3 regions of the Bacillus marinisedimentorum genome follow, and region 3 is predicted to be linked to each of the others. Evidence: predicted binding sites of a transcription regulator. Region 3 holds the regulator's gene; each other region holds the start of a gene.
The links. The regulator Rex, encoded in region 3, represses fermentation and respiration genes when NADH is low (regulators of the CRP and FNR family bind a similar motif). The targets are predictions, from matches to a motif close to TTGTGAAATATTTCACAA.
Positions count from the first base shown of each region.

Region 1: a site for Rex is predicted at 3,965-3,982, ahead of nirB (nitrite reductase large subunit NirB). Genes of this name have one in related genera too.
Region 2: a site for Rex is predicted at 6,051-6,068, ahead of qoxA (cytochrome aa3 quinol oxidase subunit II). Genes of this name have one in related genera too.

Region 1 is NZ_LWBL02000007.1:10,702-21,520, reverse strand. It holds gene A4U59_RS01540 (FMN-binding glutamate synthase family protein) at 1-437, shown strand, start outside; gene A4U59_RS01535 (spore coat associated protein CotJA) at 579-809, shown strand; gene A4U59_RS01530 (spore coat protein CotJB) at 809-1,072, shown strand; gene A4U59_RS01525 (manganese catalase family protein) at 1,227-1,796, shown strand; gene A4U59_RS01520 (Crp/Fnr family transcriptional regulator) at 2,057-2,752, shown strand; gene A4U59_RS22305 (hypothetical protein) at 2,829-2,951, opposite strand; gene A4U59_RS01515 (Crp/Fnr family transcriptional regulator) at 3,177-3,872, shown strand; gene nirB (nitrite reductase large subunit NirB) at 4,193-6,613, shown strand; gene nirD (nitrite reductase small subunit NirD) at 6,628-6,954, shown strand; gene cobA (uroporphyrinogen-III C-methyltransferase) at 7,024-8,532, shown strand; gene A4U59_RS01495 (sirohydrochlorin chelatase) at 8,557-9,300, shown strand; gene A4U59_RS01490 (precorrin-2 dehydrogenase/sirohydrochlorin ferrochelatase family protein) at 9,300-9,908, shown strand; gene A4U59_RS01485 (four-helix bundle copper-binding protein) at 10,052-10,450, shown strand.
Region 2 is NZ_LWBL02000040.1:38,172-48,990, forward strand. It holds gene A4U59_RS11645 (TspO/MBR family protein) at 1-394, opposite strand, end outside; gene A4U59_RS11650 (TIGR00341 family protein) at 535-1,596, opposite strand; gene A4U59_RS11655 (hypothetical protein) at 1,791-2,096, shown strand; gene qoxD (cytochrome aa3 quinol oxidase subunit IV) at 2,166-2,447, opposite strand; gene qoxC (cytochrome aa3 quinol oxidase subunit III) at 2,451-3,047, opposite strand; gene qoxB (cytochrome aa3 quinol oxidase subunit I) at 3,047-4,993, opposite strand; gene qoxA (cytochrome aa3 quinol oxidase subunit II) at 5,025-5,906, opposite strand; gene A4U59_RS11680 (protein adenylyltransferase SelO) at 6,605-8,080, shown strand; gene A4U59_RS21755 (hypothetical protein) at 8,590-8,733, shown strand; gene A4U59_RS22010 (CueP family metal-binding protein) at 9,196-9,723, shown strand; gene A4U59_RS11695 (BC1872 family protein) at 10,051-10,374, shown strand; gene A4U59_RS11700 (hydrogenase maturation nickel metallochaperone HypA/HybF) at 10,547-10,819, shown strand, end outside.
Region 3 is NZ_LWBL02000067.1:567-11,385, forward strand. It holds tRNA gene A4U59_RS18850 (tRNA-Met) at 1-9, shown strand, start outside; tRNA gene A4U59_RS18855 (tRNA-Asp) at 15-91, shown strand; gene thiL (thiamine-phosphate kinase) at 325-1,320, shown strand; gene tsaE (tRNA (adenosine(37)-N6)-threonylcarbamoyltransferase complex ATPase subunit type 1 TsaE) at 1,326-1,784, shown strand; gene tsaB (tRNA (adenosine(37)-N6)-threonylcarbamoyltransferase complex dimerization subunit type 1 TsaB) at 1,787-2,482, shown strand; gene rimI (ribosomal protein S18-alanine N-acetyltransferase) at 2,488-2,946, shown strand; gene tsaD (tRNA (adenosine(37)-N6)-threonylcarbamoyltransferase complex transferase subunit TsaD) at 2,936-3,961, shown strand; gene A4U59_RS18885 (ABC-F family ATP-binding cassette domain-containing protein) at 4,623-6,575, opposite strand; gene moaC (cyclic pyranopterin monophosphate synthase MoaC) at 6,734-7,234, shown strand; gene A4U59_RS18895 (redox-sensing transcriptional repressor Rex) at 7,268-7,930, shown strand; gene A4U59_RS18905 (MDR family MFS transporter) at 8,606-10,024, shown strand; gene A4U59_RS18910 (YdiK family protein) at 10,205-10,417, opposite strand; gene A4U59_RS18915 (CPBP family intramembrane glutamic endopeptidase) at 10,422-10,819, opposite strand, start outside.

The sequences.
Region 1 (10,819 bases), on a different contig from region 3:
CGATTTACGGGATAAGCAGGGCCGTCCATTATCTTGAGAAACAGGGATTGCGGGATAAGTATCAAATTATTGCGGCAGGCGGCATGAAAGGGCCGGCCGTTTTCTCGAAAGCGCTTGCCCTCGGTGCTGATGCCGTATATATCGGCTCGATCGCACTCATGGCCATGGCAAAAACACAGGTAGAAAAACCGCTGCCGTTTTACAATCCTCCGCAGTTGGTCATTAGCGGCGGTAAGATGGCAGATGAACTTGATATCGACCAGAGTGCCTTGAATTTATCGAAATTCCTGAAATCATGTCTGGAGGATATGAAAAAACCGGTATATGCCCTTGGTAGAACCAGGCTTTCTGAGATAACGAGGGAAGACCTTGTATCGGTTGATCCGGAGTTAGCGAGAGTGCTAGGTGTCGGATATGTCGGAGAACCGAATGTTTAAATATACGAAGTGGAAAGACCATGCTCAATCGGGCATGGTCTTCTTCATTGAATTTTCACAATATTTCAAGTCGTTTACTGTTTACGACGGCATAAGGAAGGGAAGCGAGACTGTGAGTATGTCTAAAGGAGGGAAAAAGCAATGTCAACTGACCGCAAAACATGGAAACCGTATGTAAACCCGGAGGATCCGTGCCCGCCAAGGAAGGAAAAGACATATGAAACTCCGCCGCATCTGTATATGGGAGTTCAGGCCTCTGGATTGGAACAGTTTTCAATTGAGGAAGCGCTCCAAAAAGGAACGTTATGGCCAGCCCTTTACAGTGAATACACCAGCCCTTTTGAAAAAGCTGATGGAAAGGAGAAAAAGTGATGCATAAGGAGCTTTCGAAGGACTTTAAAGACAATCTGAAAAAGCTGCAGGCGATTGACTTCGCGATGATGGAACTTACCCTTTATTTAGACACACATCCAGATGATGCAGAAGCGATTAAACAATATAACGAACTGGCTGATAAGCGGAAGGATGCTAAAGTTGCCGTGGAAGAAGAATACGGCCCGCTTTCAATTTCACAAAAGAACAGTAAGGAAACGATCTGGCAGTGGAGTACAGGTCCTTGGCCGTGGCAGGTCTAAAAGGCCGTGCTGCCTACTGGCGGCCTTCAAGGCCGGCAGCAGGCAATCCGATAGGACAACTTTTTCCAGTATACAGGACTAGCATGGTGTACGGCTAAACCGGCCTGTATCGTTTTGAAGCTGTAAATCAACAACCCATTAAGGAGGCTTCTTCATGTGGACATATGAAAAAAAGCTGCAATACCCGGTTAAAGTAAGCCAGTGCAACCCGAAGCTTGCAAAATACTTAATTGAGCAGTACGGCGGTGCTGACGGCGAACTTGCGGCCGCACTTAGATACTTAAATCAGCGCTATTCGATTCCGGATAAAGTGGTAGGCCTTTTGACAGATATCGGAACAGAAGAGTTTGCACACCTTGAAATGATTGCTGCAATGGTGCAGAAGTTAACTAAGGATGCGACACCGGAGCAAATCAAAGAAGCCGGTCTCGAAGGCCACTATACGAATCACGGAATTTCCCTTTTCTACCATAATACTGGCGGCCAACCGTTTGAAGCGACATATATCCAGTCAAAAGGCGACCCGATTGCCGATCTCTATGAGGATATCGCTGCTGAAGAAAAAGCGAGGGCAACATATCAATGGCTCATCAACCTATCCGATGATCCTGACATCAACGACAGTCTGAAATTCTTGCGTGAACGGGAAATCATCCACTCCCAGCGCTTCCGCGAAGCAGTGGAAATCCTGAAAGAAGAGCGTGACAGGAAGAAAGTATTTTAACGGGGCAAGGTGCCAGGGCAAGGTGCCTGTCACTTGTCGATTGTCGACAAAAAACGACGGGTGACAGGCACCGCAAACTCTATCTCCCCCTCTGCACACCCGGCAGAGGGGGTTTTTACACATTTGAACAATGTTACTAAAATGGTCACACTTTTTACCTTAGCGGCAGTGGAAAACGTTTTATAATAGAAAATAGTAAAAAAAGGATTCGATACTTACTTTTTTATAGATGATTTCATTTTTTGGAGGGGATCAGTATTATGAAGACACCTTTACTTCAAAGACTCACTCCTGCTGACCGTGAATTGATTATTGCAAACTCAACACTTGTTCCGATCAAAAAAGGATCATTTGTTTTTATGGAAGGCGATAAAGCAGAGAAAATCTTTTTTATAAAAGAAGGAACGTTCCGCGTCCATAAACAAATTGATGACGGTAAAGAGGTCACCGTGTTTCTGAGAGGAGCTGATGACGGATTTGGAGAAATCGGTCCTTTCAGCGGTCCTACTTATTCATGTTCGGCCCATGCGGAAACGAATGGGGAGCTTTATTGCATCGATGAAGATAAAATTGAGAGTATCCTGGCAAATAACGGAGCCATTACTCTTGAATTTCTGCGCTGGGCTGCTGAGAGTCTGGAAACCAGCGGTTCCAAGCTTAAGGATTATATGATGCATCAGACCCGCGGAGCCGTGGCGTCCGTCCTGATCCGCCTCACAAATATGTATGGCAAAGAAATTGAAGACGGCAGCATCGTCATTGATGAACCGATCACAAACTATGACATTGCCTCCCATATCGGCAGCAGCCGCGAAACGGTCAACCGCTTCATTAACGGGTGGCGCCAGGAAGGCATCCTCGAGGTGGACCGCAAGATCATCACCATTAAAGACATGGACTATTTCCGCGACATGCTGAAATGCGATAAGTGCGGTGTCCAAAACTGCGTCATCTAGGAAACTGGGTGATGCTTTTTTATTATCAGGCTGCCATAAAAATTATTTTATTAGAGTACGTCGTAAAAAAATCACATTAAAGCTTATTAGCGGTTTGACCTGTTTTTAGCCAGATGAATCTTCTGTTGACAAGGGACTCAATCTCCTTTCCGCCGGCTTCCTTATTAGCCTCCTCGCTGCGGAGCGTTGTCTGGTCCATGGTCCCGCAAGACCTCCTTGAATTCTCAACTCACGAAGAAAGTTCAATTGCATTTTCAGCGAATGCCTCGTGGTCCCTTCCCTATGTACCCCAAAATCACAGTCCGATATAAAAGCCCATTTGTTAATTGTTGAGCTTTTCAGCATAAAAGATTATGATAATTAAGAAAACGTTTACATCCAGGAGTGTCATCTGCTTAGAAATTAAGTGGGGGAGAGAAACCGAATGGCCAGGATGCCTTTGCTGAAAAGATTGAAGCCTACTGACAGGGAATTTATTCTTAACCAATGCACGCCTTTTTTTGCAGTCCGGGGTACATTCATTTTTACTGAAAACGAAGTTGCCAAGAAGATCTTTTTTATTAAGAAAGGAAAGATTCGCGTCCATAAGCAGATTGATGACGGCCGGGAGATCACGATTTTCATCAGGCAGGAGGAAGATGCATTCGGAGAAATCGGCATATTCAGCGGTAATACGTATTCCTGTTCCGCACGGACGGAAGAAGACTGCGAGATTTATTTTATGGATAAGGCCCATATGGAAGGGTTGCTGGTCAATAACGGAGCTATTGCGCTGGAATTTATCCGCTGGGCGGCAGAAAGCCTGGAGGCCAGCAGCTCCAAGCTCAAAGATTATTTGATGTATCAATCTGGCGGAGCGCTTGCTTCCATTTTGATCAGGCTTGTCAACATGTACGGGGACCAGATTGACGATGGCTACGTGATTGAAAATGTGCCGACAAACTATGAGCTGGCGATGCATATTGGCAGCACCCGGGAAACGGTGAACAGGTTTTTGAATATATGGAAAAGCGAGGGGCTCATAACAGCGGAGCATAAGTCGATTACGATACATGATATGGAATATCTAAAAGAATTGCTCGGCTGTAATCAGTGCGGCGTTCAAAATTGCGTCATCTAGGAAACTGGATGGCGTTTTTTCATGCCGCAGAAAAATGGGTCAAATAAAATGTGACTTCCCCTACGTAAAAAATTCACAAATAAGAGGCAGTAATGTGAGTAATATCACAAAATGTGTGTTGGCTGCACGATAGAATAACAACGTAGATAAGGTAGAAAACAGATTGTGCAGAATATTAATGTGAAATTATGAGCAAGTAAAATTATTCAGCACATCGCAGGCTTGAAATGTCACCCCCTTGAATGTAGATGGGGGAATAGAGCCAGCGGCCAGAATTTGTGAAACAACGAGCAAATAGAGTTAAATGGAGGTTTCCAACTATGAAAAAGAAGCAACTGGTAATGATAGGAAACGGCATGGCTGGTGTACGGGCAATTGAAGAAATCCTGAAGCTCAATCCGGAAATGTATGAGATTACGATTTTCGGTGCTGAACCTCATCCAAATTATAATCGAATCCAGCTTTCAACTGTCCTTCAGGGGGACACGGAGCTGAACGATATCATCTTGAACAGCTGGGGCTGGTATGAAGAAAATGACATTACGCTTTTCACTGGTGAAAAAATTACTGAAATTGATACGCAGAACAAACAGGTCGTATCCGAGAAGGGCACAACTGTTACGTATGACGAACTGATTTTGGCGACCGGATCGGATGCTTTCATTCTGCCGGTGCCCGGATCCGAAAAAGAAGGCGTGACGGGGTTCCGTGACATCCGGGATACGGAAACGATGATTGCCGCAGCCGGGAAGTACAAAAAAGCAGTGGTGATCGGCGGCGGCCTTCTCGGACTTGAGGCGGCCCGGGGCTTGCTGAATCTCGGCATGGAAGTGGATGTCGTCCATTTGATGGGGCACTTGATGGAACGGCAGCTGGATCCGACTGCATCGGATATGCTGAAGCGGGAGCTCGAAAGCCAGGGAATGAACTTCCTGCTAGAGAAACAGACGGCGGAAATTTTTGGCGATGAACGAGTCGAAGGCTTGCGTTTTACTGACGGCACCGAGGTGGAAGCTGATCTTGTCGTCATGGCTGTCGGCATCAAGCCAAATATAAGCCTTGCGAAAGATAGCGGTCTTTATGTCAACCGGGGCATTGTTGTAAACGACCTGATGGAAACGAATATAGAATCGGTCCACGCTGTCGGTGAATGTGCCGAACACCGGGAAATCACCTACGGACTTGTCGCGCCGCTTTACGAACAGGCAAAAGTGCTGGCAGAAAACATTTGCGGGCGCAAAGCTCTGCCGTATGAAGGATCGGTAACCGGCACCCAGCTCAAGGTTGCAGGCGTGGATCTGTTTTCCGCCGGTGAAATTTTTGATGATGAATCAGCTGAAATCATACGCATCCACAATGAATATGCAGGCGTTTATAAAAAGGTGATTCTCCGTGATAACCGGATCGTCGGAATCGTGATGTACGGCGATACGAAAGAAAGCACCAGGCTGTTCCGGCTAATGACCGCAAAAGAGGACATTTCCGAAATGACGGAAATTGAAATCCTGCAATCCCCGGGTGCAGAACAGGCAAGCAGTGTTGCAGAAATGCCTGACGATGAACTAGTGTGCGGCTGTAATGGGGTTACGAAAGGCGATATTGTCTCGGCAATCCAGGAAAAAGGAATGACTTCAGTCGAGGAAGTCGGCGGCTGCACGAATGCCGGCCGTTCCTGCGGGCGATGCAAGCCGGTCATTTCCGATATTCTTGAATATACACTCGGTGATGAATTTGATGCATCCGCACAAAAAACAGCGATTTGCGGCTGTACAACCCATAGCCGTGAAGAAGTTGTCGCGGAAATCAAAGAAAAGGGACTGACAACCGTCAAAGAAACGATGAACGTGCTTGGCTGGACAACTGAAGAAGGCTGCTCCAAATGCCGGCCGGCCCTCAACTATTATCTTGGCATGATTTATCCGGATTACCGGGATGAGCGGGACTCACGGCTCGTCAATGAAAAAATGCACGCCAACATCCAGAAAGACGGCACCTACTCTGTCGTTCCGAGAATGTACGGTGGCGTCACATCCGCCCAGGATCTCATCAAAATCGGACAGGTAGCGGAAAAATACAATATTCCGCTTGTGAAAATGACCGGCGGCCAGCGGATTGCTTTGATCGGTGTGAAGAAAGAGGATTTGACAGCTGTCTGGGAAGAACTCGATATGCCGTCAGGCTACGCATACGGCAAAACGCTCCGCACCGTAAAGACATGTGTCGGCTCCACATTCTGCCGCTTCGGCACCCAGGATTCCATGGGCCTTGGCATCGAACTTGAGAAAATGTTCGAGCGGCTGGATACGCCGCACAAAGTGAAAATGAGCGTATCCGCCTGCCCGCGCAACTGCTCGGAATCAGGCATCAAAGACGTTGGCATCGTCGGTGTTGACGGCGGCTGGGAAATTTATGCAGGCGGAAACGGCGGAACGGACTTGCGGGCCGGAGACCTGCTCTACACGGTGAAAACGAAGGAAGAACTGCTCGACATCACCGGAGCCTACCTGCAGTATTACCGTGAAACAGCCAACTACCTGGAACGCACATCCAAGTGGGTGGAACGATTCGGACTCGGCCATATAAAAGAAGTCCTGGAAGATGACAAAAAACGTGCAGAACTGAATGAACGCCTCCAGCAGACGCTGGCCCGCTATGAAGAACCATGGAAACAGGCGATCGAAGACGAAACAGTCAAAAATAACTATTACACAAAACGGAACGCGCCGGTTCCGGCAAACTAAAAACGGGGTGACAGATGATGATCAAAACAATGACACGGATTAAAGCGGCAAGTTACTCGGAACTGGAACCGCGCATCGGCCGGACAATCGTTGCAGGCGACAGGGAAATTGCTTTATTTAAAGTGACGGACGGAAATGTGTATGCACTCGAAAACCGCAGTCCCCATCCAAAAGGCGGTGTCCTGTCTGAAGGACTCGTAAGCGGTTCGTTTGTCTTTTGCCCGGTGTATGACTGGAAAATTTCACTCGCAGACGGAAAAGTACAGGATCCTGATGAAGGACAGGTGGAAACATTTAAAGTTGAAGTCGATGGCGAGAGCATTTTTATCATCATAGACTAACGCGGAACGGTGGGGCAGCATCTGGCTGTCCCCGGGTTCCGCAATCAGATAGAGGGAAGGAAGATTCACATGAAACAGGGAAAAGTGATGCTGGTCGGTGCCGGCCCCGGAGATGAAAAGCTGATAACGGTCAAAGGGATGGAAGCGATATGCCGGGCAGATGTCATTTTATATGACCGACTTGCCAACCCGAAACTGCTGACATATGCGAAAGACGGCTGCGAGCTCATCTATGGCGGAAAGCTGCCGAAGCGCCATTTCCTGCGCCAGGAAGCCATCAACCAGGCACTCGTTGAAAAAGCGCTGGAAGGCAAGCTGGTCGTCCGCTTGAAAGGCGGGGACCCCAACGTATTCGGGCGTGTCGGCGAGGAAGCGGAAGCCCTGGCCCAATACGGCATTCCGTTTGAAATCGTTCCCGGCATCACATCCGGCATCGCAGCACCCGCCTATGCGGGCATCCCTGTCACTCATCGTGAATTCGGCGGATCGTTTGCCGTTGTCACCGCCCATGACAAATCGAAGGACGGAAAACCGTCCATCAACTGGGAAGGGCTTGCCTCAGGCGTAGACACGATCGCCTTTTACATGGGAGTAGCGAACCTTTCCTATATTTGCGATAACTTGAAAAAGCACGGGAAGTCACCGGGAACACCGGTCATCCTTATTCAATGGGGAACATTCGGCCGCCAGCAGACCCTTGAAGGGACACTTGATACAATCGCCGAAAAAGCGGAAGCGGTCCAATTCAAAAATCCGGCGATCACTCTTGTCGGTGACATCGTATCCTTGCGGGATAAAACAAAATGGTTTGAGAAAAAGCCGCTTCACGGCAGACAGATTCTGCTCGCCCGCACAGGTGTGAAGAAAAGTGACCTTGCCGAAAAACTGACGGAGCAGGGCGCGGATGTATTTGAATTCCCTAAGATGAAAAATGTACGAATCCCGACCGATACCAGCCGCAAACGGGTATTAGAAAATATCGAGACTTACGAAACGATCATTTTTTCCAGCCCTGAAAGCATTGAGATCTTTTTCGAAGACCTATTTAAAGCAGGCAAAGACATCCGCAGCATCAAAGCGAATCTTTTCGGGGGTTCTTCAAAATCGGTAAGAGAACTAAACAAATGCGGATTCCAGGCCGAAGTGGCCGGGAATCTCAACGCGATTCATTCAGGTGAACCTGCCTTGATCGTAGGCGAAGACTCCATTTACGGGCAGCGCTGGTTTTTTGCCCTTCAATATGATCAGTATGAATTATTTACCACACACGTAGCTAAGGTGGATGAATCGTACTTTCCGATCTTTAAACGCATGATTGAGGATGCTGAACTCAACACCGTCATTTTCCCGTGCGCCAAATCGGCAGGACTGTTAAAAGATGCACTGAAACAAGCCGGCATGGATGCTGATGCCATGCTGGCACCGCTTCAAGCCGCTTGTTTCGGGGAACAATCCGGACAGGCAGCCCGCCGGCATGGAATAATAAATACGTCTATTGCGGAATCACCTGATGCAGAAGGAATCATATCGTTATTAGATAAGACAAACAGCCAGTGTGCGTCTGTTGAAAAAGTATAAACTGACTTGAGGGAGGGACAGGACATGGATGCGATTCTTTACATCGGGCACGGCAGCCGGACTGAAGCAGGGAACCGCCAGTTCGCCGGCTTCATTGGCAGGACCAGCTCACGCGTTAAAGCGCCAATCCAGGAATTCGCGTTTCTTGAACTGGCCGCCCCCTCGATTGAACAGGGGATCGGCCGCTGCATTGAGCGCGGGGCGAGCCGGATTATCGCCATGCCTGTCCTCTTGTCTTCCGGCATTCATGCCCTGGTTGATATTCCGTCCGCTTTAGAACGGGCGGAAGACAACTTTCCGGAAGTAGAGTTTGTCTATGGCGACGTATTAAGCAAGGGGTCAGGAATGGCCGGCATCCTCGCTGGGAAACTGGCTGAAAAAGGATTTCGAAGCGATGGAACGGAAGCGGTCCTGCTGACAGGCCACGGCAGCCGCACAGACGAGTCGGCAAAGGAACTGGAGAAATTGGCTGAGGAATTGATGGACAACCAGGGCTCCGGCACCACAGTCCGCACCTGCTACTTAAAAGAGGCACAGCCATCATATCAGGATGCACTTGGAAATCTAGTGCAGGAGCCCTTTGACACGATTTATATCCTGCCGTATCTTCTGTTTACAGGGAAGTTTACAGAGCGGATGGAAAAAACAGCAGCGGAAGTCCAAAGAAGTTCCCCTTCGAAAAACCTGGTCATGTGTGATCCTGTCGGGTTTGATGCAGGCCTTGAGGAGCTTCTTGCCGGATTGGCTGCTGCAGGAGATGAGGCATAGTGAAAAACTTGTATCCAGCCATGCTGAATTTGAAAGGCAGGACAGCTCTGGTTGTCGGCGGTGGCAAGGTTGCGGAGCGGAAAATGAATGCCCTGATTGATGCGGGAGCAGAGGTGGTTGTCGTTGCCCCGAACGTGACTGAGGCTATTGGTGATCTGGCGCGGAAAAAAGCTGTCCGCTGGATCAGGAGGAGATTTTCATCACATATGGCGGCAGGAGCATTCTTGATCATTGCAGCAACCAATGACAGACAGGTAAACCAGGAAGTCGCGGTGGTGGCGGGACCGAACAAACTAATCAATATTACCGATGACCCGGAGCGGTCCACTTACCATGTGCCGTCAGTGATCCGGCGCGGGCGTCTTTGCATCACCGTTTCAACGGGAGGAGCGAGCCCGAAGCTCGCCCGGAAAATACGCGATGAAATCGCAGCCGGCTATTCCGCCGATTATGAAGAATACATGGAGTTCCTTTTTGAAAAAAGAAAAGAGATTAAACAAAAAATCAGCAATCCTGAGTACAAACAGCACCTTCTTGCCGCACTCCTGGATGAAAGGTTCATCCGGTGTGATGACAGGGAAGCGGAGTTCAGGAAATTGCTGGAGTAGGAAGAACCGCTGGCGGAAGGGCGGTTCTTTTTATTGATATAAAAAACAGTTGTTTTACATAGAACAAGTTGAAGTTTTGGGCATGTTAGACATCCCTATGTTCATATCATGACAGGGACAGTGAAATACAGGAGGTCATATGGATGTACTATCAAAATGAGGTTCCGATGTCTGATGGAATGGATGGGCGCCAAGGACACATGGGGATGGGGATCAAGCCGCCGCCGGGCCTTCTGAAAACGGTCCAGGATTGTGCAGCGGTATGTGAACACATGACTCACATGCTCCATTACCGGAGCGATGTGGCGATGCGTGCTAAACAGCTGGATCTGCTGAGGGACTGTGCGGATATATGCCACACGATGACTGCTTATCTGGGCCGTCACAGCAAGCAATCCCGCCGATTAGCGGGAATATGCGCTTATATCTGCCAGCGGTGTGCGAACGAATGCATGAGATTTCCCGATCCCGAATCCCAGCACTGTGCCAGGGTATGCATGCATTGTGCACGTGAATGCCAGCAATTTGCTATGGGACAATAGGAGAGTTTGGGTCTTCTGTAAAAGGAGGCCTTTTTTATTTGGTTATAGGAGTGGGGAGGATTCCGCAAAGGTGTTTAGGTAAAGCAAGAGAAGAAAGAGCTTTGCAGGCGTCGAGTATACCGCAAAAAAAAGGCACTTTTAAAAACAACTTAAATTTTCCCGCCAAAACTCGTGTAGTATACGCCGAATCGAGCTGTTTTCACGCCAAACGGAGAAGTATTCCCGCCGCTGCCTGTTGACGTATTCGCTTTCACGCCTTACATTCAGGAAACGCGCCAAACTGCCGTTAATTCACGCTGTATACTCCAACAATCACGCCAATCCCCCCCTTTTTCACGCCGCAATTCCCTTTACGCGCCATAATTCGTG
Region 2 (10,819 bases), on a different contig from region 3:
TCTGATAGTACTTATATGCAGTGCCTGCGACAGCGGGCAGGAGGGCAGCGATATCGGCCAGCGCCGTTCCGCGCAGCTTCCATCTGAAAAAGAGGAATGGCCAGAGGTAATTCAGCCCCAGCTGGATAGCATATAGAGCATTCGCTTTGCTGGTGGGTGCCTCTTTCATGGAAACTCTGTAGTTTGCTGTTCCCATCATCGTATACAAACTCGTCCACACAACCGGAAACACCCACGAAGGAGGGGAAATATCCGGTTTCTTGAGCCTGGCGTAAATCCTTTTGCTGTTTTTGGTGGCGATCAACCCGGTAATCATCCCGCCAGCAACTGGAATGAGAATCGATTTGGCCAATTTGGCTTTATCTATCTTGCCGTCTACGGTAAAAATGTTCATAGCATCACCTCTTTTGCTGTTACTATCAATGTTTCCGAAGGACCATTCAGAGAAACATTTTTAGTGTCTTCCGCTTTTTGAATTATATTGATAGAGGCCCTCTTTTTTGTCGACAAAAAACGACAGGTGACAGGCACCTGTCAGGTCAAATCCACCTGCTCACCTACCAAAATCGCAACCGCGAGCAGCAGGACGATGATTCCGACAAAAACGATTGACAGTCTCCTTGATGTATTCGCCCGTTGCACTTCTGTCCATTTGATTGGCTGGATTCCGCTTAAAGAAAAGATAATAATGGCAGCAAGCAAAATCGACATTACGTTCACCAACAGCAGAAGCATTGATCCGTATGCTTCCCGCCACATGCCGTCGCCGATTGTTGTTCCTAGTACAACGGTGGGAGGGAGCAGGGCGGCAGCGACCATGACGCCGACAAGCGAGCCGGGCAGCCTGCGCAGAATCGATAGGGCACCGGCTGTTCCTGATGCAAAGGCAAGTACAATATCGAGCAGGTTCACGTGCGTGCGGGATGTGAATTCATGTGTATCAATGGAGACAGGCAATACCATGCTGAATAAGATGGAAATCAGGATGATGATGCCGATTGCAAAAGCAAAGGTTCCCAGTGATTGAATAATGAGCCTGTAGTTCCCGAGGATGGCGGCAAAGGCCACGGATATGATCGGACCGAGCAAAGGGGCTATCACCATCGAGCCAATGACGATCGCTTCACTGTCCCGGAGGAAACCGACAGTCACCACAACGGCTGAGAGGATGACAAGCAATGTGTAAGTCAGATTGATTTTGCTTGATTTTTGGATGACCGACAGCAATTCCTGCCTGCTCACGCGCTGAAGCAAGTTCGTATCTTCAGGCTCCTTCTTCTTCTCCTCTTGCTCTTCCTGTTCCCCGTTCTGCCTGGTGAGAAAAGTCTGAACAGGGAAAAGCAGAACGTTAAACCCGTCGATCACATTGACGCGATTTTCCAGATAATCAAGAATTCCTTCCGTCTCGGTCGACTTCACCAGAATTCGAATTAGTGTATAATCATCGGTTTCATTCGACACCCAGTAAGATTCATGGGGAAATTCCTGCAAGGATTCATTCACTTTTTCAAAGTACTTTTTCGGTACATACGCTTCGATCAGCTGGACTTCCATTTTGCTCCACTTCCGCTTCCGGATTTTATGTAATGTATTCACTAAAGGTCTGTATTACAAGTTATACCCTGTCCTGCCGAATACATAACTGCTTCAGGGACGGAAGGGAAGCCCTGTGAAGAAACCGTCTAAAAAGATTTCGGATAATACCCTCTTTGAATATGTGTAAAATTCGTGAAAACATTTTGACAAAACCGTGAACAACTAACATAATATGGGATAAGGGGGGTGGCGGAATGGACCCGAAAGCAAAAATCTTGCGTGCTGTGAGAGTTGCCGGCAGCACGATACTGATAACTGGCATGATGATTATTTTGACAGGTTTATATGTAAGCGATTACAATGTGATGGTCCCGATTGGCATAGGTACGGCGATGGGATCCATTTTCATATTTTTGATGGGGGTCTTTTTCGTGGCTTCGGAAGAGATGCTTGCCAGAAGGGAAAAGGGGTTCGCACTGGAGGAAATCCAGACAAAAAAAAGAGTGCCGGCTCCAGCACTCCGATTGGTTTATTCATCTGAACGAAAAAATAAAAAGTAATCAGAAAAAGGGTTCGCCGGGAAAGCTGTTTCCTGCTCATTCCGCGACAGAACCCTTATGGTATTTCATCTACATATCCCACACCATCGCAAGCAATGTTCCGAAGATGGTGACAAGCGCGATGATCAATGCATAATAAATGTTCGTATAGATGGCGCCTTTATCATCGGTTTCACCGGCGTGCATGAAGACGATGAGCTGCAGGCCGGCCTGTATGAATGCTGTCACCAGCAGGATGGTCATGCCGATGGCAAACGGCATATTGAAGAAATAAACGGCAAGGGCGACAACGGTCAGCACCAGTGAAAACATAAAGCCCATCACTTGTTTCAACGGGAATAATTCTTTTATCATTTACATCATTCCTTTCAAGTAGATGAAGCTGAAGATGAAGATCCACACGACGTCAAGAAAGTGCCAGTAAAGCGAGAAGATGAACGCTTTATTGCCTGTTTCGTGCGTCAAGCCCCGTTTTATCACCTGTATGAAGATTGCGAGCCCCCAGAACAGGCCGAACGTGACGTGGGCCCCGTGCGTTCCGAGTGTTGTCAGCAAAATCGAAGTGAACGCACTTGTTTGCAATCCTGCTCCGATATGCACATAGTGAACAAATTCATAGATTTCAACGGCCAGGAAGGCCATGCCGAGAATTAGCGTGATGCCCAGGAATGCGAGCATCGCTTTTTTGCGGTTGATCCGCATGGCGTGAACGGCAAGGCCGATCGTGAAGCTGCTTGTCAGCAGGACGACCGTTTCGATCAATACCGGTGTGATTTCGAAAATCTCGGCGCCGGAAGGGCCTGTGCCCGTCCGGTCGGCGAGTGTGAAATACGATGCAAAAAGAGTCGCAAACAGCATGATTTCCGCACCGAGGAAAATCCAAAAACCTAACACTTTCAGCTGGTTTTCTTCTGTTTGATATTCATATGGAAGCGAGTGATCGATTTTCATTAGTTCGCACCCCGCAATTTCGTTTCAGATTTGTTGATTTCTTCGACGCTGATGTAATGGCCGTGGTCCTGTTCAAACGACCGGTATGCCATTGTTCCGAAGATAGCAAGCGTCGACACGATGACTGGAATCCATAGTGCGAATACGAACGAGAAGCCCCAGACGAAGAACAGGGCGCTCATGATGAACGGAAGCCCGCTGTTATTCGGCATGTGGATGTCCTCATATTCCCCTTCAAAAAGCTTATGGCCGTTTTTCTTTGCGTCCCAGAATGTCTGGTCTGAGCTGACCTTTGGCGTGATTGCAAAGTTATATTCCGGCACCGGATTGTGGGTAGCCCATTCAAGCGAACGGGCATTCCATGGATCTGCACCGATATCTCTTGAAGCGTAACGGGTGCTGTAGTAAATGTTATAGACGATCATGGCAAAGGCAACGGCAAGCACGACGGCGCCTGCCATTGAAACCATGTTCCAGATGCCGAAGCCGGTTTCCGCCGAATACGTGTACATCCGGCGCGCCTGGCCGTCAAGCCCGGAGAAGAACATAGGCATGAACGCGGTCAGTGTGCCGATTGCAATCAGCCATGCTGTCGCTTTGCCGATTTTTTCATTCAAAACAAATCCGAACATTTTTGGCCACCAGTACGTGAGGCCGGCAAGCATCGCGAATACGACGCCAGGGATGATCACCATGTGGAAGTGGGCAACCAGGAACATCGTATTATGGTATTGGTAATCGGCCGCTGACATCGCCAGCATGACACCGGTGACGCCGCCGATCGTAAACAGCGGGATGAACAGCAGGGAATAGAGCATCGGTGTCGTGATTTCAATTTTCCCTTTCCAGAGGGTGAAAAGCCAGTTGAAAATTTTCACCCCGGTCGGAACAGCGATCAGCATCGTTGAGATAGAGAAGATGCTGTTTGTCAAAGCGCCCTGGCCCATTGTGAAAAAGTGGTGGACCCAGACGAAGAAAGACAGCAGGGAAATCGCGACCATCGACCAGACCATTGTGTTGTAACCATACAGGTTCCGGCGGGCGAACGTCGAGATGATTTCGCTGTAGATGCCGAATGCCGGCAGGATCAGGATATACACTTCAGGATGGCCCCATACCCAGAACAGGTTGGCCCACAGCATATCCATGCCGCCGTTTGCTGTTGTGAAAAAGTTCGTCGCAAACAGACGGTCCATCGTGCCCATTGCAAGGGCGACAGTCAGGACCGGGAAGGCGAACACGATAATGACGTTCGTAATCAGGATGGACCATGTGAACATCGGCATTTTCATCAGTGTCATGCCAGGCGCCCGCATTTTCAGGATGGTCGTGATGAAGTTGATTCCTGTCATCAGCGTGCCGATGCCGGAGATTTGCAGGGCGATCATATAATAGTTTGTTCCGACAGAGTGGCTGAAATCATTCCCGGCAAGCGGAAAATACGATGTCCAGCCGGCATCAGGCGATCCACCGATGACAAACGAAATATTGAACAGCATGGCTCCGAAAAAGAACAGCCAGAAGCTGAGTGCATTCAAGCGCGGGAACGCGACGTCGCGTGCGCCGATTTGCAGCGGCACGACAAAGTTCATCAGCGCGATGACAAACGGCATCGCCATGAACATGATCATGACAACTCCGTGCGTGGAAAAAATTTCGTTATAATGCTGGGCATCCAGCAGTTTATTGTCCGGGACGGCAAGCTGCGCGCGCATCATGATTGCATCGGCACCGCCGCGGAACAGCATGAGCAATGCCGAAATCAAATACATGATTCCAATCCGTTTATGGTCGACGGTTGTCAGCCATTCGCGCCACAGGTAGCCCCATTTTTTAAAATAGGTGAGCCCTGCGGCGATGGCGATCATCGTAAGGCCGATCGCAACCATTGATGCGTAAATGGCCGGACTCGGATGCGGGACGGCAAATCGATCAAAAAAGTCCATTCGGGATGGCTCCTTTCCTTTAAAAGGTTATTTATTCGTGAGCGTTGTTGTGTCCTTGGTCATCTTGCCCGCCTTCTGATTTCATGTTGTGATGCATTGGCGGCGGTGAGAAGTCAAGATGCGTTCCGGTGAACGTCATCCGGCCGAGATGGCCCGGCTTCAGAAGCTTGTCGAATTGCTTTTCTGTGAGCGGTTCGGCCGTTTTGTGAACTTCATCGACCCACTCATCAAATTCCTTTTGCGGCATCGCTGTTACATTGAACGTATTTTCAGCAAATCCTTCACCGCTGAAGTTCGCATTCCGCCCCATGAATTCACCAGGCGCATCAGCTGCCAGATGCAGGGTTGTCACCATGTCAGCCATGGCATATTTCTGTCCGCCGAGCTGCGGAATCCAGAAACTCGTAATCGGCCCGAACGAGTAAAGCTTAAATTCTACAGGCCGGTCGGATGGAATATACAAGTAGTTGACCGTTTCGATCCCCTGTTCCGGGTAGCTGAAATGCCATTTCCAGTTGGATGAAGAGGCATAGACGGTCAATGGTTCCTTGTCTTCGTATCCTTTAGGTGTTGCCTCGACTGCGTAGTTGGACTGAACATTGATGACGGAGAGAAAAATGACAATTACGATCGGAATGCCGATAAAAATAGATTCAATGACTTTGCTTCCTTCGATATGCGGTGGTTCATAATCTTCACTTTGATTGGATGCTCGATATTTCACTAACATATATGCTAAAAGACTGAAGACAACGATGACGATACCAAGCATGATCCAGATGGACAGCATGATGTCGTCTGCCTGGATTTTTGCCTGCGGTCCTTTCGGATCAAGTACCATAAGCGGTTCACAGCCTGCCAAAAAAGCTGTGATGGCGAGCAAGACTGCCAAATACATCCGTTTCATCCACATAAGGCTTCTCCTTTCGTGCACTTTATTTTTTATAGTAAACAACATGTGTATGATGTTTAATCAACGCTATCTTAATATCATAAATAGCCTGAACTCAAATGTTTGTGCTCCGTGTCACAAAAAGTTCATGAATGCCTCACAAGTGTGTAACAAATTTCACATAAAGGTGGAAATTTCGAAGAAAACGTAATAAAATATATTATTTTACGATTCACATGTGTGGGGTTATTTTCCAATAATAAGCGGTTATCTGTCAGAAAGAATGTGCTTATGGCATACAGGAAGTTTTGTGGGGCTTTTTAAAGAAAGTAATTGATTTTACACATTGTCGGGGGCGATTTTTTAAGCGGTTTTGTCCCAGGGTGCACTTTCAAGGATGAATACTCAAGAAGCGTTCCTCTAATTTAGGCCAGGCCGCAATTGCATGTACGACTAACAAGAATCCCACCTCTAATTAGACCAGCGCGCATTTATAGGGACAATTCTTTATAAATCGTTCCGGTCATACCGAAAAAGCTTCCCATTCATGCATCCAAAAAAATAAATATTATTTAAGGGATGAAAACTGGGGGAGATTAGTGTGGTTTGGCGTTATGCCGGGAACATAAGAGTAAGGACGTTATCCACTTTGGCCGGAATTTTTTACGGATAAAAGAAAAAGCTAATTGATAAAAGCCGAAAGAAGAAAAGGGGATTTGATGACAGAGCGAAAAATAACGACAGAAGCAGGTTGGAATTTCGAGAACAGTTATACACGGCTTCCGGGGACCTTTTATTCAATGCAGGACCCGGATCCTGTACGTTCACCTGAGCTGGCTGTCTTCAATGGGCCGCTGGCTGAAGCGCTCGGATTGAACGCCGAATCGCTGCAGAGTAAAGATGGGGCGGAAGTGTTTGGCGGAAACCGCATCCCTGATGGTGCATCGCCGCTTGCTCAGGCCTATGCCGGGCATCAATTCGGATATTTCAATATGCTCGGCGACGGCCGTGCCGTGCTGCTTGGTGAGCAGATTACGCCAGAAGGCGAGCGGGTCGATGTTCAGCTTAAGGGTGCAGGCAGGACCCCGTATTCGCGCGGAGGCGACGGGCGTGCGTCACTGGGACCGATGCTGCGCGAGTACATTATGAGTGAAGCGATGCACGCGCTCGGCATTCCGACGACCCGAAGCCTGGGGGTTGTGACGACTGGTGAATCAGTGGTTCGGGAAACGATGCTACCCGGTGCGGTTTTGACGCGGACAGCAGCCAGCCATTTGCGTGTCGGCACGTTTCAGTATGCAGTGCAGTTTGGTTCGAAAGAGGACCTGCGCAATCTCGCTGATTATGCAATAGAGCGGCATTTTCCGGATATTGAAGAGGGTGAGGGCAAGTACCTTGCACTGCTTCGCGGAGTGATCAAACGGCAGGCTTCGCTTATCGCCAAATGGCAGCTTGCCGGTTTTATCCACGGCGTGATGAACACCGACAACATGACGATCAGCGGCGAAACGATCGATTACGGCCCGTGTGCGTTCATGGATAACTATGACCCGGCAACAGTGTTCAGTTCGATTGACAGGGAAGGCCGCTACGCCTACGGAAATCAGCCTCCGATCGGCGGATGGAATCTCACGCGCTTTGCTGAAACGCTGGTGCCGCTGTTCCATGACGATCAGGAGCAGGCTGTCGAGCTTGCGCAGGATGAGCTCTCTGCTTATCCGGAGTTGTATCGTACCAGCTGGCTTGCAGGGATGAGAGCGAAACTCGGCTTGTTCAGCGAAGAGCCAGATGATGAAGCGCTTATAGAAGACCTTCTGAGTTTAATGAAGAAGCATGAGGCGGATTATACCAATACGTTCGTTTCCTTAACGTTTAAAAGGCAGGTGGATGGTGCCCTGTCTGGGAATCTGGAATATACGAAGTGGCATGAACGCTGGCATGAGCGGCTGGAGAGACAGGACGAATCGAAAGAGGCTGCGCGGGAGCATATGAAAAAAAGCAATCCTGCGGTAATCCCGCGCAATCACCGGGTTGAAGAGGCGCTGGATGCTGCGGTGAAAGAAGGGGATTACAGCGTGATGGAACGGCTGCTTGATGTGCTGGCAAATCCGTATGCACATACGGATAATCAGGCGGAGTATGCCAGGCTTCCGGAGCCTTCGAATCGGGTTTTCCGGACATATTGCGGAACTTGATTGACAAAAAGGTGCCTGGCCTCCGGCGCATGAATGCATCGGGGGCCAGGCGTTTTTTTACCATATAGGAAATTAGGGAGTGTTTCGGCGCAGCAGCCAATTTTAAGAATATAGATAAGGTCAACGAAGCCACTATCTACGCCTTTAGGGTTGCTAATTGGCGAGTTATCTTTAATTGGTAAGAATGTATAAGTTTCAAGCAAGGTCAATGTCCAGCTGCGGCGGGCAATCGTCATAAGCATTTCACCTCCATGAAGGGGAAAAGTGCCCTTCCTGGTTCGGCCCTGCTTATGCGTACGCCGCTGAACAAGGGATCTCCGCACTTCGAGATGTCCAGCTCCAGGCGCCAACGGCTTACGTCATAAGCGGTGATCCCCTCCGGAAGGGAAACCCGCCTTCCTGCGGGTACCCCCGCTTATGCGTACGCCGCTAAGCGGGCGCCTTGCGCATTTCGTGTGTCCGGCTGGGAGCCAGGGTCTAGCGCCATCCATGAAAGAAGGAGTTCCCGCGTGAAAGCCGGGCTGAACGGCGCGAAACAGCTGCTCTGGCGTGAAAGTTGGCCTCTACGGCATGAAAGATGGGAGATTACGCGTGAAATAGTGAAGGTTTGGCGTGAAAGAAAACGGATCCCGCGCGAAAGTGAATCCCTCTGATTGTAATTGTTCGCATACGGCGTGAAAAGCCGGGGATATGGCGGGAATAAACAGTCATCTGGCGTGAAATACGAAGAAAAGGAATAGTCTTTTTATAAAATGAGACAAATCTGGCAGGTTACCGGGCCTAAATGGATCTGAGTGATCCTGTATATGAGTGTATAGCCCGGTTTTGGCCGTCAGCTTGCTTGAAACGGTGGAAGAACGTGCAAATTTCTATGCCCGGTTTATTCAGGCTGTACTGGTCTGGCACCGTATTGGGTTGTGGGTCGGCTGCTCTACTCCAGGAGGGAAAACCGCATCACTGCTGATAACCGCGCTTATGCGTATGCTGATAAGCGGACGCCTTGCATTTTTTTATAGGATATTTTTGTCAACAAATCGACTATAATTTTAATTGTATTCACCATACATATATGTAAAATGAAATTATATATGAAAGAAACAAGGTGGTGAATGCATATGAAAATTAAAGTTATTGCGGCTGTCGGTTTCATTTCTCTTCTGCTGGCTGGGTGTGGGAATGATGAAAGCAAGGCGCCTCAAGAAAGCGGAGATGTAAACGTGAAGGAATTGGTGAGTGAGTACAGTGCCGCTGACCTGGACAACCAGTCGGCCTCCATCACAGCCACTGAGCTCATTGTGAAGGACAGTGACGGAAGCCAGACAGCGTATGATTTGCCTGCAGAAGAATTCTTTGTCTCAATCGCACCGTATGAAAGTCAGACCCATCCATGAACATTCCATAGCTTGACAGGTTGTCAAGGGGAACTGGCGGATGAAGAGTTTGACGTATACATTGAAGACACAGAAGGTAACGTAGTTGTGAACGAAACAATGAAATCACAATCGAACGGATTTATCGACCTGTGGCTGCCGCGGGATAAAACGTATAAGACGAAAATTTCGCACGCAGGTAAAACAGTTGAATCTGAGATTTCGACTTTTGAAGATGACATGACTTGCATTACAACGATGCAGCTCCTGTAAGGCTTAGAGTATAAAAACCGAATGGATTATTATTCGTTAAAAAGCTCCTTTTGCAAACAACGCAAAAGGGGCTTTTTTTGTTTTTTTATCGGCTAGATCAGCTTCGAGGACATAGCGCTGGGGTGCAGGGCCCACATAGCTCTGGTGACAGCGAGCACCTGCAGCGAAATATCAACGGCCGCATTTAGCAGAGCTTTTTAAGAAAAAAATTTCAATTAAAGATGGAAAACGCACTAATACTGTTATATAATAATCAATAAATTAGTATATTGTTATATAACATAACGAACGGTAATTAACTGAAAAAAAGAAAGGGGAAAGAATTGGATGACGAAAACAGAATCGATCGCACGCAGAATATTGGGCTGGAAATTGAACAGGTGGGACCGCTGGTTCGATTATGAACAGGGGGAATTCATTTACACGGCAGACTTCCAGCCTGAAAAAAATCTTGATCATGCCATGCTTGTTGTGGAGAAGCTTAAAGAGGTCGGCTACCGGTTTTCAACAAACGGTGTTTCAGAGGTTTCTTTCAATGATGTCAGGGATAACGGTGAAACACTTGCACAGGCTATCACCAATGCGGCTTATACGCTCATTCAAAGGAGTACGGTTGCTGATAGTGTGAGTGTCGGCCAAAAGCTGTATTAAGACAGGGGCGGTTCTTCTGCTTTCGTATGGGAGCGGAAGACCGTCTTTTTATTTGGGTGCCTGACCCCCGGTGCGTTAAAGCGCCGGGGGTCAGCTGCGTTTACGGGGTTCTTTTCAATATCATTGGCGCATACACATCATGATGACAGAGTCCGATGAAAGGTGTTGGGACATGCATGAGATGTCATTGATGTCGGAAATTGTACAGCTTGTTTCAGAGGATGCGGAAGCAAGGGGATTTGCAAGAGTCGATCGGATTGAGGTGGTGATCGGGGATCTATCCAATGTGCTCGCGGATGCTCTTGAACTCGCCTTTTTTCACTTCCGGAAAGAAGGCCGGGGCCTTCTTGCTCAAGAGTCGGAATTAAAAATGATCCGGGAGCCGGCAGCGGCAAAATGCCAGGCATGCATGCACGAATTCGAACCGGATTACAGGATCGCCCTT
Region 3 (10,819 bases):
CCGCAACCAAATATGGTCCGGTAGTTCAGTTGGTTAGAATGCCTGCCTGTCACGCAGGAGGTCGCGGGTTCGAGTCCCGTCCGGACCGCCATTTAGAGCAAACGAAACAATGGTTTCGTTTTTTTTATTGGTTTTATGCGAAGAGATGCCTCCATATAAGGAGCCTTTTCGGTTAAAATCGTAGGTTTTTGCCTTAAAATAAGATAAACTACATGATAGAGCCCTTAGGACATGTCCTAAGGTTTTTTTGCACGGAAATAGAGGTATGCTAGAGATAAGCATTCCAACGAGAAATTTTTTCCAAACCACTGAGGGGGTAGACTGATGCCGATTTCAGGTGAGTTTTCTTTCATCCGCTCGATTACACCTGCTCAAACGTTTCAGCGGTCCCTTATCCAGGGAATCGGTGATGATGCTGCCGTGTATAGCGGAAGTGACAACTATTCTGAGGTTGTCTGCCTTGATACGATGGCGGAAGGAATCCATTTTACGCGGAAAACGATGAACCCGTTTGACCTTGGATATAAAGCCCTTGCCGTCAACATAAGCGACCTTGCCGCAATGGGGGCTGAACCGGCGTTTTACCTCGTGTCGGCCGCGATTTCGGAAGATTGGACGGAAGATGACCTGCAGGAGATGTATAAAGGGATGGCTGAACTCGGCAGCCGCTGGCAGATGGATTTGATCGGCGGTGACACGGTTGCCTCCAAATCAGGCCTGGTGTTGACGGTCGTCGTGATTGGCCGGGTGGAAAAAGGGAAAGAGCTGTTGCGGAGTACCGCGAAACCGGGGGATATCGTGTTTGTAACCGGTACACCCGGTGATTCGGCGGCAGGGCTGAAACTCTTGCTTGAGGAGCCTGGACGTGTCTACAGCAAGGCGGAACAATATTTTATCGAAAGGCACCGGCGGCCTGTTCCGCGTATCGAGGCCGGCAGGTTCCTGGCAGGATTGCAGCGGGTAGCGTTGAATGATGTAAGTGACGGGGTTGCAAGTGAGGCCAATGAACTTGCGGAAGCGAGCGGCGTAAGAATTGATATTTCAGAAATGCGGCTGCCGGCAAGTCCGCAGCTGGAAGCACTCCCTTCAAATGAACGGATTTCGAGTATTCTATTTGGCGGAGAGGACTTTGAATTGATTGGTACCATGTCCAAAATTGAATGGGAATCCATTCATGATGATGAGAAATTGAAATATGCCCTTCATGAAATCGGAACAGTGTGTGAAGCAGATGGTAAACCAGCCGTCTATTTGCATACTGCTTCAGGGGAAACCGAGCTGCTCGGGAAGAAGGGGTATAATCACTTTAAAAACGGGTGAGTCATATGACAGAAGAAAAATTTGAATTCAACACGAAGTCTCCGGAAGAAACGATGGCATTTTCCCAACGGCTCGCTGATAAGCTTGGTCCCGGTGATGTGCTGACACTGGAAGGCGATCTTGGGGCAGGGAAGACGACATTTACAAAAGGACTGGCAAAAGGGCTCGGCGTCCGTCGGACCGTCAACAGTCCGACCTTCACGATCATCAAAGAATACCAGGGCAGGCTTCCGCTTTTCCATATGGACGTATACCGTCTTGAAGACAGCGGGGAGGATCTTGGGTTTGATGAGTATTTTGAGGGTGACGGCGTAACGATTGTGGAATGGGCTTCTATGATTCATGATCAGCTGCCTGATGAACGCCTGGATATATTCCTGTATCATGAAGGGGACGACAACAGGCGTATTGTGCTGACGCCAAAGGGAGAGCACTACATAACGATTTGTAAGGAGATTGTTTGATTATGAAGGCGCTTGCCATTGATACCTCTAACCTGGTGATGGGGATAGCCGTCATTTCTGATGACCGCATTACCGGTGAAATGATAACCAACTTAAAAAAGAACCATTCTGTGCGGCTGATGCCGGCGATAGACCAGCTCCTGAAAGATGTGGACATGAAGCCGGCCGAACTGAATCGCATTATTGTGGCGAACGGTCCCGGTTCCTATACGGGAGTAAGGATCGGCGTATCAATCGCGAAAACACTGGCCTGGGCATTGAACATTCCAGTCACTGGTGTCTCAAGCCTTGACGTTTTGGCCCAGAATGGGAAAATGGCCGGATCTTATGTTTCCCCGATTTTCGATGCAAGGCGCGGCCAGGTGTATACTGCATTGTATGATGCTGCGAACGGCATGAAGGTTGAAAAGGAGGAGCGGATTATCCAGCTGGATGACTGGCTTCCAATGCTTCAAGAAAAGGAAAAACCTGTTCTGTTTATGGGCAATGACTTGCCGATCCACCAGAACCGTATTGTAGAAGTGCTGGGGGAGCAGGCTGTAATTGCCCCGTTAACCGCCCATAATCCGCGTCCTTCGGAATTGGCGTATCTCGGCATTCAAAAAGAGGCGGTTCCTGTGCATGAATTCGTTCCGAACTACTTGCGTTTAGCGGAGGCTGAGGCCAAATGGCTCGAATCACAGAACCGGCAGGGGTAAACGATATGGAAAACAGGCCGGTCATGAGGCTGATGACAGTCAGCGATATAGATGAAGTGGAGAAAATTGAACAGGCCTGCTTTGCGACACCGTGGAGCAGGGAATCGTTTTACAATGAGGTGGAGATCAACCAGTTCGCTAAATATCTCGTTCTGGAGCTGAATGGCAGTGTGATCGGATATTGCGGGCTGTGGATCATTATTGATGAAGGGCATATAACCAATATCGCGGTTTTGCCGGAATACCGGGGGCGGAAGTTCGGGGAAAAATTACTGCGCTATGCCCTTGCCCTTGCAAGGGGGCAGGGAGCGAATACAGTAACGCTTGAAGTCAGGGCTAGCAATGCCGCTGCACAGAATCTATACCGTAAACTGGGATTCCAGGAAGGCGGCATACGAAAAAATTATTATACTGATAATAATGAAGACGCATTAGTGATGTGGGTGAACTTAAATGAAAAATAATGAAACTGAATTGATACTAGGAATTGAAACGAGCTGTGATGAGACAGCGGCGTCCGTCATTAAGAATGGAACCGAAATTCTTTCCAACGTGGTTGCTTCCCAGATCGAAAGCCATAAACGATTCGGCGGCGTTGTGCCGGAAATCGCCTCAAGGCATCATGTGGAGCAGCTTACCGTCGTGCTGCAGGAAGCGCTTGACCAGGCGGGAATCACGCTTGAGGACCTGGATGCGGTCGCGGTCACACAGGGACCCGGGCTTGTAGGCGCCTTGCTTGTCGGAGTGAATGCCGCAAAAGCGATTGCGCTGGCACATGATATTCCGCTTATAGCCGTTCATCATATTGCCGGTCATATATATGCAAACCGCCTCCAGCAAGAATTTGAGTTTCCGGTGCTCGCACTTGTCGTCTCGGGCGGTCATACCGAGCTTGTCCTTATGAGGGAGCATGGACATTATGAAGTGATCGGGGAAACGAGGGATGATGCTGCAGGAGAAGCATACGACAAAGTAGCGCGGACGCTGAAACTTCCGTATCCAGGCGGTCCGCATATCGATCGGCTGGCCAGTGAAGGGGAACCGGCAATTGACTTGCCGCGCGCATGGCTTGAACCGGATTCGTATGATTTCAGCTTCAGCGGGCTGAAATCAGCAGTTATCAACACGCTGCACAATGCTGCCCAGCGCGGCGAAGAAATCGAACCCGAGAATCTTGCAGCCAGTTTCCAGGAAAGCGTCATTGATGTACTGGTGACGAAGACGATAAAAGCAGCGGAGGAGTACAGGGTGAAGCAGGTTGTGCTGGCAGGAGGGGTAGCCGCAAATAGAGGCCTGCGCAGCCGGCTTGAAAAGGAGTTCGATCAGCTTACGGCCGATTTGATTATCCCGCCGCTTTCGCTTTGCACAGACAACGCCGCTATGATTGCGGCAGCAGGCAGCATCGAATTCAATAAAGGAAAGCGTGCTCCATTTTCGTTAAATGCCCATCCGGGGCTGGATCTGGAGTCGTTCAATTAAACCGCTGTATAGGCAGCGGTTTTTTCTATGACAAAAGGTCTAAAGAGGTAATAATAATTTGAATTGTAAAAAAGTTTAACTTAAAACCTGTGCTTTTGAACCAGGACATTTACCAAAAAAGATCGGTTTATAGATGTTTTAACCTGTTTGAAATAGGGAAAAGAGTATAAAAGACTATTAACAGGTTATTTATCCACAGCATGCCATTTTTGTGGAAAAACAAATGGAACAGCGGTATAAAAGGTTTTACTATGTTAATAACATTCTGTGGATAAAAACGGGTGATTTTGTGGATAATGGGGATAAATCTGTTAATCCTCTTTCTTACTAACTATTTTTTGTGTATAACTCTGTGGATGGTGTGAATAGTTTTAAAATATAGAAAACCGGTGCAAAGCTGCACCGGTTTTTTTATAGGTAAGGAAATTAAAAAATGTTTGCGTTGTTGATAAAAAGCCAGAAGGGAGTCATCCAGCTCCAGGCGCCAGCGGCTATCGTCATAAGCGGTTCATCCCCTCCGGAAGGAAAGACCACCTTCCTGCGGGTACCCCCGCTTATGCGTACGCCGCTAAGCGTGCGCCCTGCGCTTTTGTTCCTGAAAAGCGGATAGCGGCGAATCGCAGAAACAGGCACCTGACTGCGGACTGCCGCTTGCGCTTCTTTATTCAGTTTCGGCCAATTGAAGCTCTTCCCATTCTTCCATCAACTGCTCGAGTTCTTCCTGTAAGGCCGTCAATTCCGTGTGATGCAGGGCTGATTTTTCATGGTCTTCATATATTTCCGGAAGGGCGAGCAGTGCTTCTTTTTCTTCGATTTGTTCCTCCAGCCCGGCAATACGGAGTTCGATTTCTTCAATTTTTCGCAGCCGCTGCCGTTCTCTCTTTTTTTCTTCTTTGTCCTGCATGTACTTCGATTTGTCGCCGCCCTGCTGATCATGATTGCCGGAAGGGGCAGCTGCCGCTTTTTCTTCCTGTTCGAGACGGGCGAGTTCTTCCATTTCATTTTTCTTATCCACATAGTAATCATAATCGCCGAGAAATTCGGTCACTGTTTTTGTGGATAGTTCCATGATTCGGTCTGCAATCCTGTTGATAAAGTAACGGTCATGGGATACGAACAGGATTGTGCCTGGATAATCAATCAGTGCTGATTCAAGCACTTCTTTGCTGTCGAGGTCCAGATGGTTCGTCGGTTCGTCGAGGATAAGGAAATTCGCTTTCTTAAACATCAGTTTACACAGGGCCAGCCGCGCTTTTTCCCCGCCGCTGAGCCCTGAAACAGGCTTGAGGACATCATCGCCGCTGAACAGGAAATTTCCTAGGGCGGTCCGGATTTCCTTTTCGCTCTTGAGAGGGTACTCGTCCCACAGTTCATCAAGGACACGCTTGTTTGATTTCAGGCTGGCCTGTTCCTGATCGTAATAGCCCACAGATACGTTGCTGCCGTAGACGATGGAGCCTGATGTGACGTTGTCGCTGCGCATGATGGCTTTCAGCAAAGTGGATTTGCCCGCTCCGTTCGGACCGACAAGTGCGATGCTGTCGCCGCGGTTGATCGTTGTATTCAATCCGGAAAAAAGTGGCTCTTTACCGGGATATGCAAGCGACAGATCGTTGATTTTCAATACATCGTTCCCGCTTTGCCGTTCAATTTCGAAGGAAAAGGAAGCCGATTTGGCATCACCTTGCGGCCTGTCCATCTTATCCATTTTCTGAAGCTGTTTGCGGCGGCTCTGTGCCCGTTTTGTCGTGGAAGCCCTGGCGATGTTGCGCTGGATGAAATCTTCAAGCTTGGCGATTTCCTCCTGCTGTTTTTCATACTGTTTCAAGTCGCGTTCGTACCGTTGGGCTTTTTCATCCAGATAGCTGCTGTAGTTGCCGTGGAATTTGCCGGTCGTATGGCGTGAAATTTCATACACAACATTGACGATGCGATCAAGAAAATAACGGTCATGAGATACAATCAGTAAAGCGCCCGGATAACCTTGCAAATACTGCTCAAGCCATGTAAGCGTTTCGATGTCCAGATGGTTCGTCGGTTCATCCAGAATCAGCAAATCAGGTTTTGTCAGCAGAAGTTTGGCGAGAGCAAGCCGGGTTTTCTGGCCCCCGCTCAACGTTGAAATCGGTGTATTTGTATCAAATCTGCTGAAGTTCAGACCGTGCAGGACCGTACGTATATCCGCCTCATATTGATATCCGCCTTCATCTTTGAAGACGAGCTGCAATTCATCATATTCTTTCATGAGCTTGTCATAGGCAGCACCGTCATTCAGTAAATCGGGGTCCCCCATCTTAGCCTCCATGGCGCGCAGCCTTTTTTCCATATTCAGCAGCGGTTCAAAGACACTCAGCATCTCATCCCAAATCGACAAATTGGATTCCAGGCCGGTATCCTGGGCAAGATAACCGAGTGAAAGGTCTTTCGGCTTGATGATCTCGCCTTCATCATAAGACATCTGGCCCGCGATGATTTTCAAGAGCGTGGATTTGCCCGCCCCGTTCCTGCCGACAAGCGCAATGCGGTCATTTGATTGTACTTCCAATTTAATATTCGATAAAATAAGATCAGCGCCAAAATGCTTTGTCAACTGATTTACTTGAAGCAATATCATAGCAGTTCACCTCTATATTCGATAGCTTTAGTGTATCGCACCGGGAATCAGCTGGGCAACCTGGGGCTTTTAAGAATACGCAATTGTCGATTATTCGTTTCAAAAAAGGCCCGATCTCGGGTTATAATGATAGAAAGCAAGCTGAGAGGAGTTTTCGTATGGCATCTGAGTTTACTCACTTTAATGAGCAGGGCAGGGCAAAAATGGTCGATATCGCGGACAAGCAGGCAACCGTCCGGACGGCGCTGGCCCATTCGAGTGTTCAGGTAAGTGAAGAGATATATACAAAAATACAGGACAATGAGATTGGCAAAGGAGACGTGCTGGCAGTCGCTCAAGTTGCCGGTATCATGGCAGCCAAAAAAACACCGGAATGGATTCCGATGTGCCACCCGCTTCAGCTGAAAGGGGTCGATGTCTCGTTCGAATGGCAAAAACCCGCAGATGGCAGTAAAGACGGTGATTATATTCTGCATATCGGCGCAAGTGTCAAAACGAAGGGGAACACAGGCGTGGAAATGGAAGCGCTAACGGCAGCATCCGCAACAGCGCTGACGGTGTATGATATGTGTAAGGCAGTGGATAAAGGAATGATCATCGGCCCGACCTACCTGGTGGAAAAGACAGGCGGCAAAAGCGGAGATTTTCGAAGAGAATAGAACAAAGCGAAAAGCAGTGTTGGGGGTTAAATTATGGAAATCGATAAAAATAAAATCCCGCAGGCAACGGCAAAAAGGCTGCCGTTATACTACCGTTTTCTGAAGAATTTGCATTCATCAGGGAAACAGCGGGTGTCGTCTGCGGAATTAAGCGAAGCGGTCAAGGTTGACTCAGCGACAATCCGCCGTGATTTTTCTTACTTCGGTGCACTTGGCAAAAAAGGGTATGGGTATAATGTGAGCTATCTGCTGTCATTTTTCAGGGAGACGCTTGACCAGGATGAAATTACAAAAGTCGCCTTGATCGGTGTCGGTAACCTTGGCAGGGCCCTTTTGCATTACAATTTCACCAAAAATAACAATACGAAAATCGCAATGGCATTTGACGTGAATGAGAACCAGATCGGAACTGAAATCGGCGGCGTGCCGATTTACGATAGTGAAAAGCTGGAAGAGCGGCTTGGAGATGTATCTGTCGCCATTTTGACGGTGCCTGCACCCGCAGCGCAATCCGTCACCGACCGCCTTGTGAAAGCCGGCATCAGCGGCATCCTGAACTTCACTCCGGCCCGGCTGGCGACACCGCCTCATATCCGGGTCCATCATATCGACCTTGCGATTGAACTGCAGTCACTGATCTACTTCCTGAAGCATTATCCTCTCAGTGAAGGTGAGCAGGAAGAGGCAGAAGAATAAAACGAACCCGCGGTTTTTGAGTAACTGGCAGGGTTGAAACATAAACGAATATATCTTTGGAGGTGGAATCGGCACGCTGATTCACACCTCTTTTTTGTTGTTATCGTAACGGTCAACGGCATTTTCAAATTTCTATTAACTGGGGTACATGGGCTTTTCATATTGTTACCTGAATTATGCGTTCCCGAAAAGGTCTTCGGAGTTCCAAAAAGGAAACGCAACGAGCTATGCGTTCCGGAAAAGGCTTTCGGAGTACGAAAAAGGGAACGAATCGATACTATGCGTTCCCAAAAAGGTCTTCGGATCACCGAAAAGGGAACGCATCAAGTAATTCATCAGCATAAGGAACGGACAGATTTCAGCTAATTCAAATTTTTCTTCCCAATCATGCTCTTAAATTTAACATCAACAAGAAGACCGGAACCCAAACTGGTCTTCTTATTATTTAGTGTGTTAATAAGCTCACTCGAACCTGTAAGCGGTCCCAGCCGTGGGTTTTAAAAAGTTAAACAAACGTTTATTTAAAAAGAGAATGCACCGGTCACGAGGGCTGCTGGAGATTTAAACAAACGTTTATTTAAAATTGTCTGCCGTCTATTCTTTTCACAGCCCTATTTTGATGTATGATAGAGATAAAGAAAATTTCGGAAAACGAAACAACCGGGGGATAGAGAGATGGCGAAAAAAATACCTGAAAAGTGGATGGTGGTCATTGCCGTTTTGCTCGGCACATTCACCATCATTTTAAATAACAGCATGCTGAATCCGGCAATTCCTGAACTCATGGCAATCTTTGATACGGATGCGGTTTCAATCGGCTGGGTGATTACCATTTTTATGGTTTCGATGGGGATCACGATGCCGCTGACCGGCTATCTTGGCGATAAGATCGGCAAGAAGAAGCTGTACATGATTGGGCTTGTTTTGTTTTTGATCGGGTCTGTCCTTGCTTCAATGGCATGGAGCCTCACATCATTAATCTTATTCCGCGCCATACAGGGGATTGCAGGTGGTGTCATGATGCCGCTTTCGATGGCTTTGATCTTTGAAGTGTTTCCGCGGGAGGAACGCGGGCTTGCGACCGGGGTGTGGGGCATCGCGGCCATGATGGCGCCGACGATCGGCCCGACACTTGGCGGAACGATTGTTGAAACGAGCAGCTGGCATTACTTGTTTTTGTTCAATATCCCGTTCGGCCTCCTTGGGCTTGCCGCTTCCGCTTATTACTTGAAGTCGACGGAAAAGGTGAAAGATATCAAGTTTGATAAGATCGGATTCCTGCTCGTTACCCTTGGAGTAGGAGCAGTCTTGTTTGCGCTCGGCCGGATTTCAAGGGTGGAACACCTCGCAAACCCGGTGAATATCGGCCTGATCATCTTCGGCCTCGCCGGAATATATGCGTTTGTGAAGTATGAAAATCGGCAAAGCCAGCCGCTGCTGGAGCTGTCCGTCTTCAAGGCGCCCGCTTTTTCCATTGCAGTATGGATTGCCAGCGTTACATCGATTGGGCTGTTTTCATCGATTTTCCTTATCCCGCTTCTTATTCAGAACGTATATGGGTTAAGTGCCATCATTACCGGGCTTGTGTTTTTGCCGTCAGCTCTCTTCAGCGGCATTTTTATGACGGTCGGGGGCCGGCTGCTGGATAAAAATGGACCGAGAGGCGTCGTCACCACCGGCCTTGTCATATTTGCCGCCACAACACTGGCACTCGGTTTCCTGAATCTAGAGACCTCCCTCTGGTACATCCTGGTTGTGATGCTGATCAGGGGAATCGGCATGGGGCTTTGCAATATGCCGGCAACGACGACAGGGCTGAACGCGATTCCTGACCGCCTCGTTGCCCAGGGCTCAGCGATGAACAATGTCCTCAGACAAATCAGCTCATCGCTCGGCATTGTTTTCATTTCGGTATACTATGAGGTCCGGAGAGCCCAGCTGCTCGGAATGGGCGTAAGCGGCACCGAAGGCAGCCTCCAGGCGATCAACGAAGGATTTCTTGTCGTCGGAGTGCTCCTCGCCCTTTCGATTCCAGCAGGATGGCTGATCGGCCAGGATGAGAAGCGGGAGGAAGCGGAGTTGAATCCGCAGTGACGTGTTTTCAAGATGCTTCATAAAAGTTCAGTGCCTGAAAAAGCGAGGATAGAACTAAATCGTTGCGTCCGTGCCCGCCTCAGCTTTAGCCGCACTTATTTCGCTTATACATGCCTTCCCGCAAACTTAAAAACACCTGGACAGCAACAATATGCTGCTCCAGGTGTTTTTTATCATCAATCAATCGTCCTCTTTTTCCTTCGTGATTTTCCGGATTTTATAATCCAGCATGAAAAACCGGATCGCCGACACGAAATTGAATGTGGCCAGCAGCATCAGAAGGATTGTTGTAAAATTCCAGATGTCTTCTTCGGGGCTCTGGATGGCCAGGTAGACGAATATGAATGCAAAGCCCCCGTATAGGAACCCCATAAGCAAAGGTGAAATTCTCATAAAATTAAAAGCCTCCAATAAATGACTGGATCATCTCCGCCTGTTTTTGCATCTCGCGGATTTCGTCTTCGAAGATGATCTGCACGCCGACAACCAGGCTGTTCATGGCGACATGCGCGACAATCGGGACAATGATCCTTTTCGTTTTCACATATAAGTACGCAAATGTCAGCCCCATAGCGGTGTAAATGAGTAAATGCTTCGGGTCAAAGTGGACCGTGGCGAAAATGAGTGAGCTGGCAATGCCCGAAATCCAGAAATTGAACCGTTTGTAGAGCGACCCGAAAATGATTTTCCGGAAGACGATTTCCTCAAGAATCGGTCCGATCACGGATGTGACGAAGATGAAAATCGGCGTGACTTTTGCGATTTTCACAAGCATTTCCGTATTTTCAGACCCGG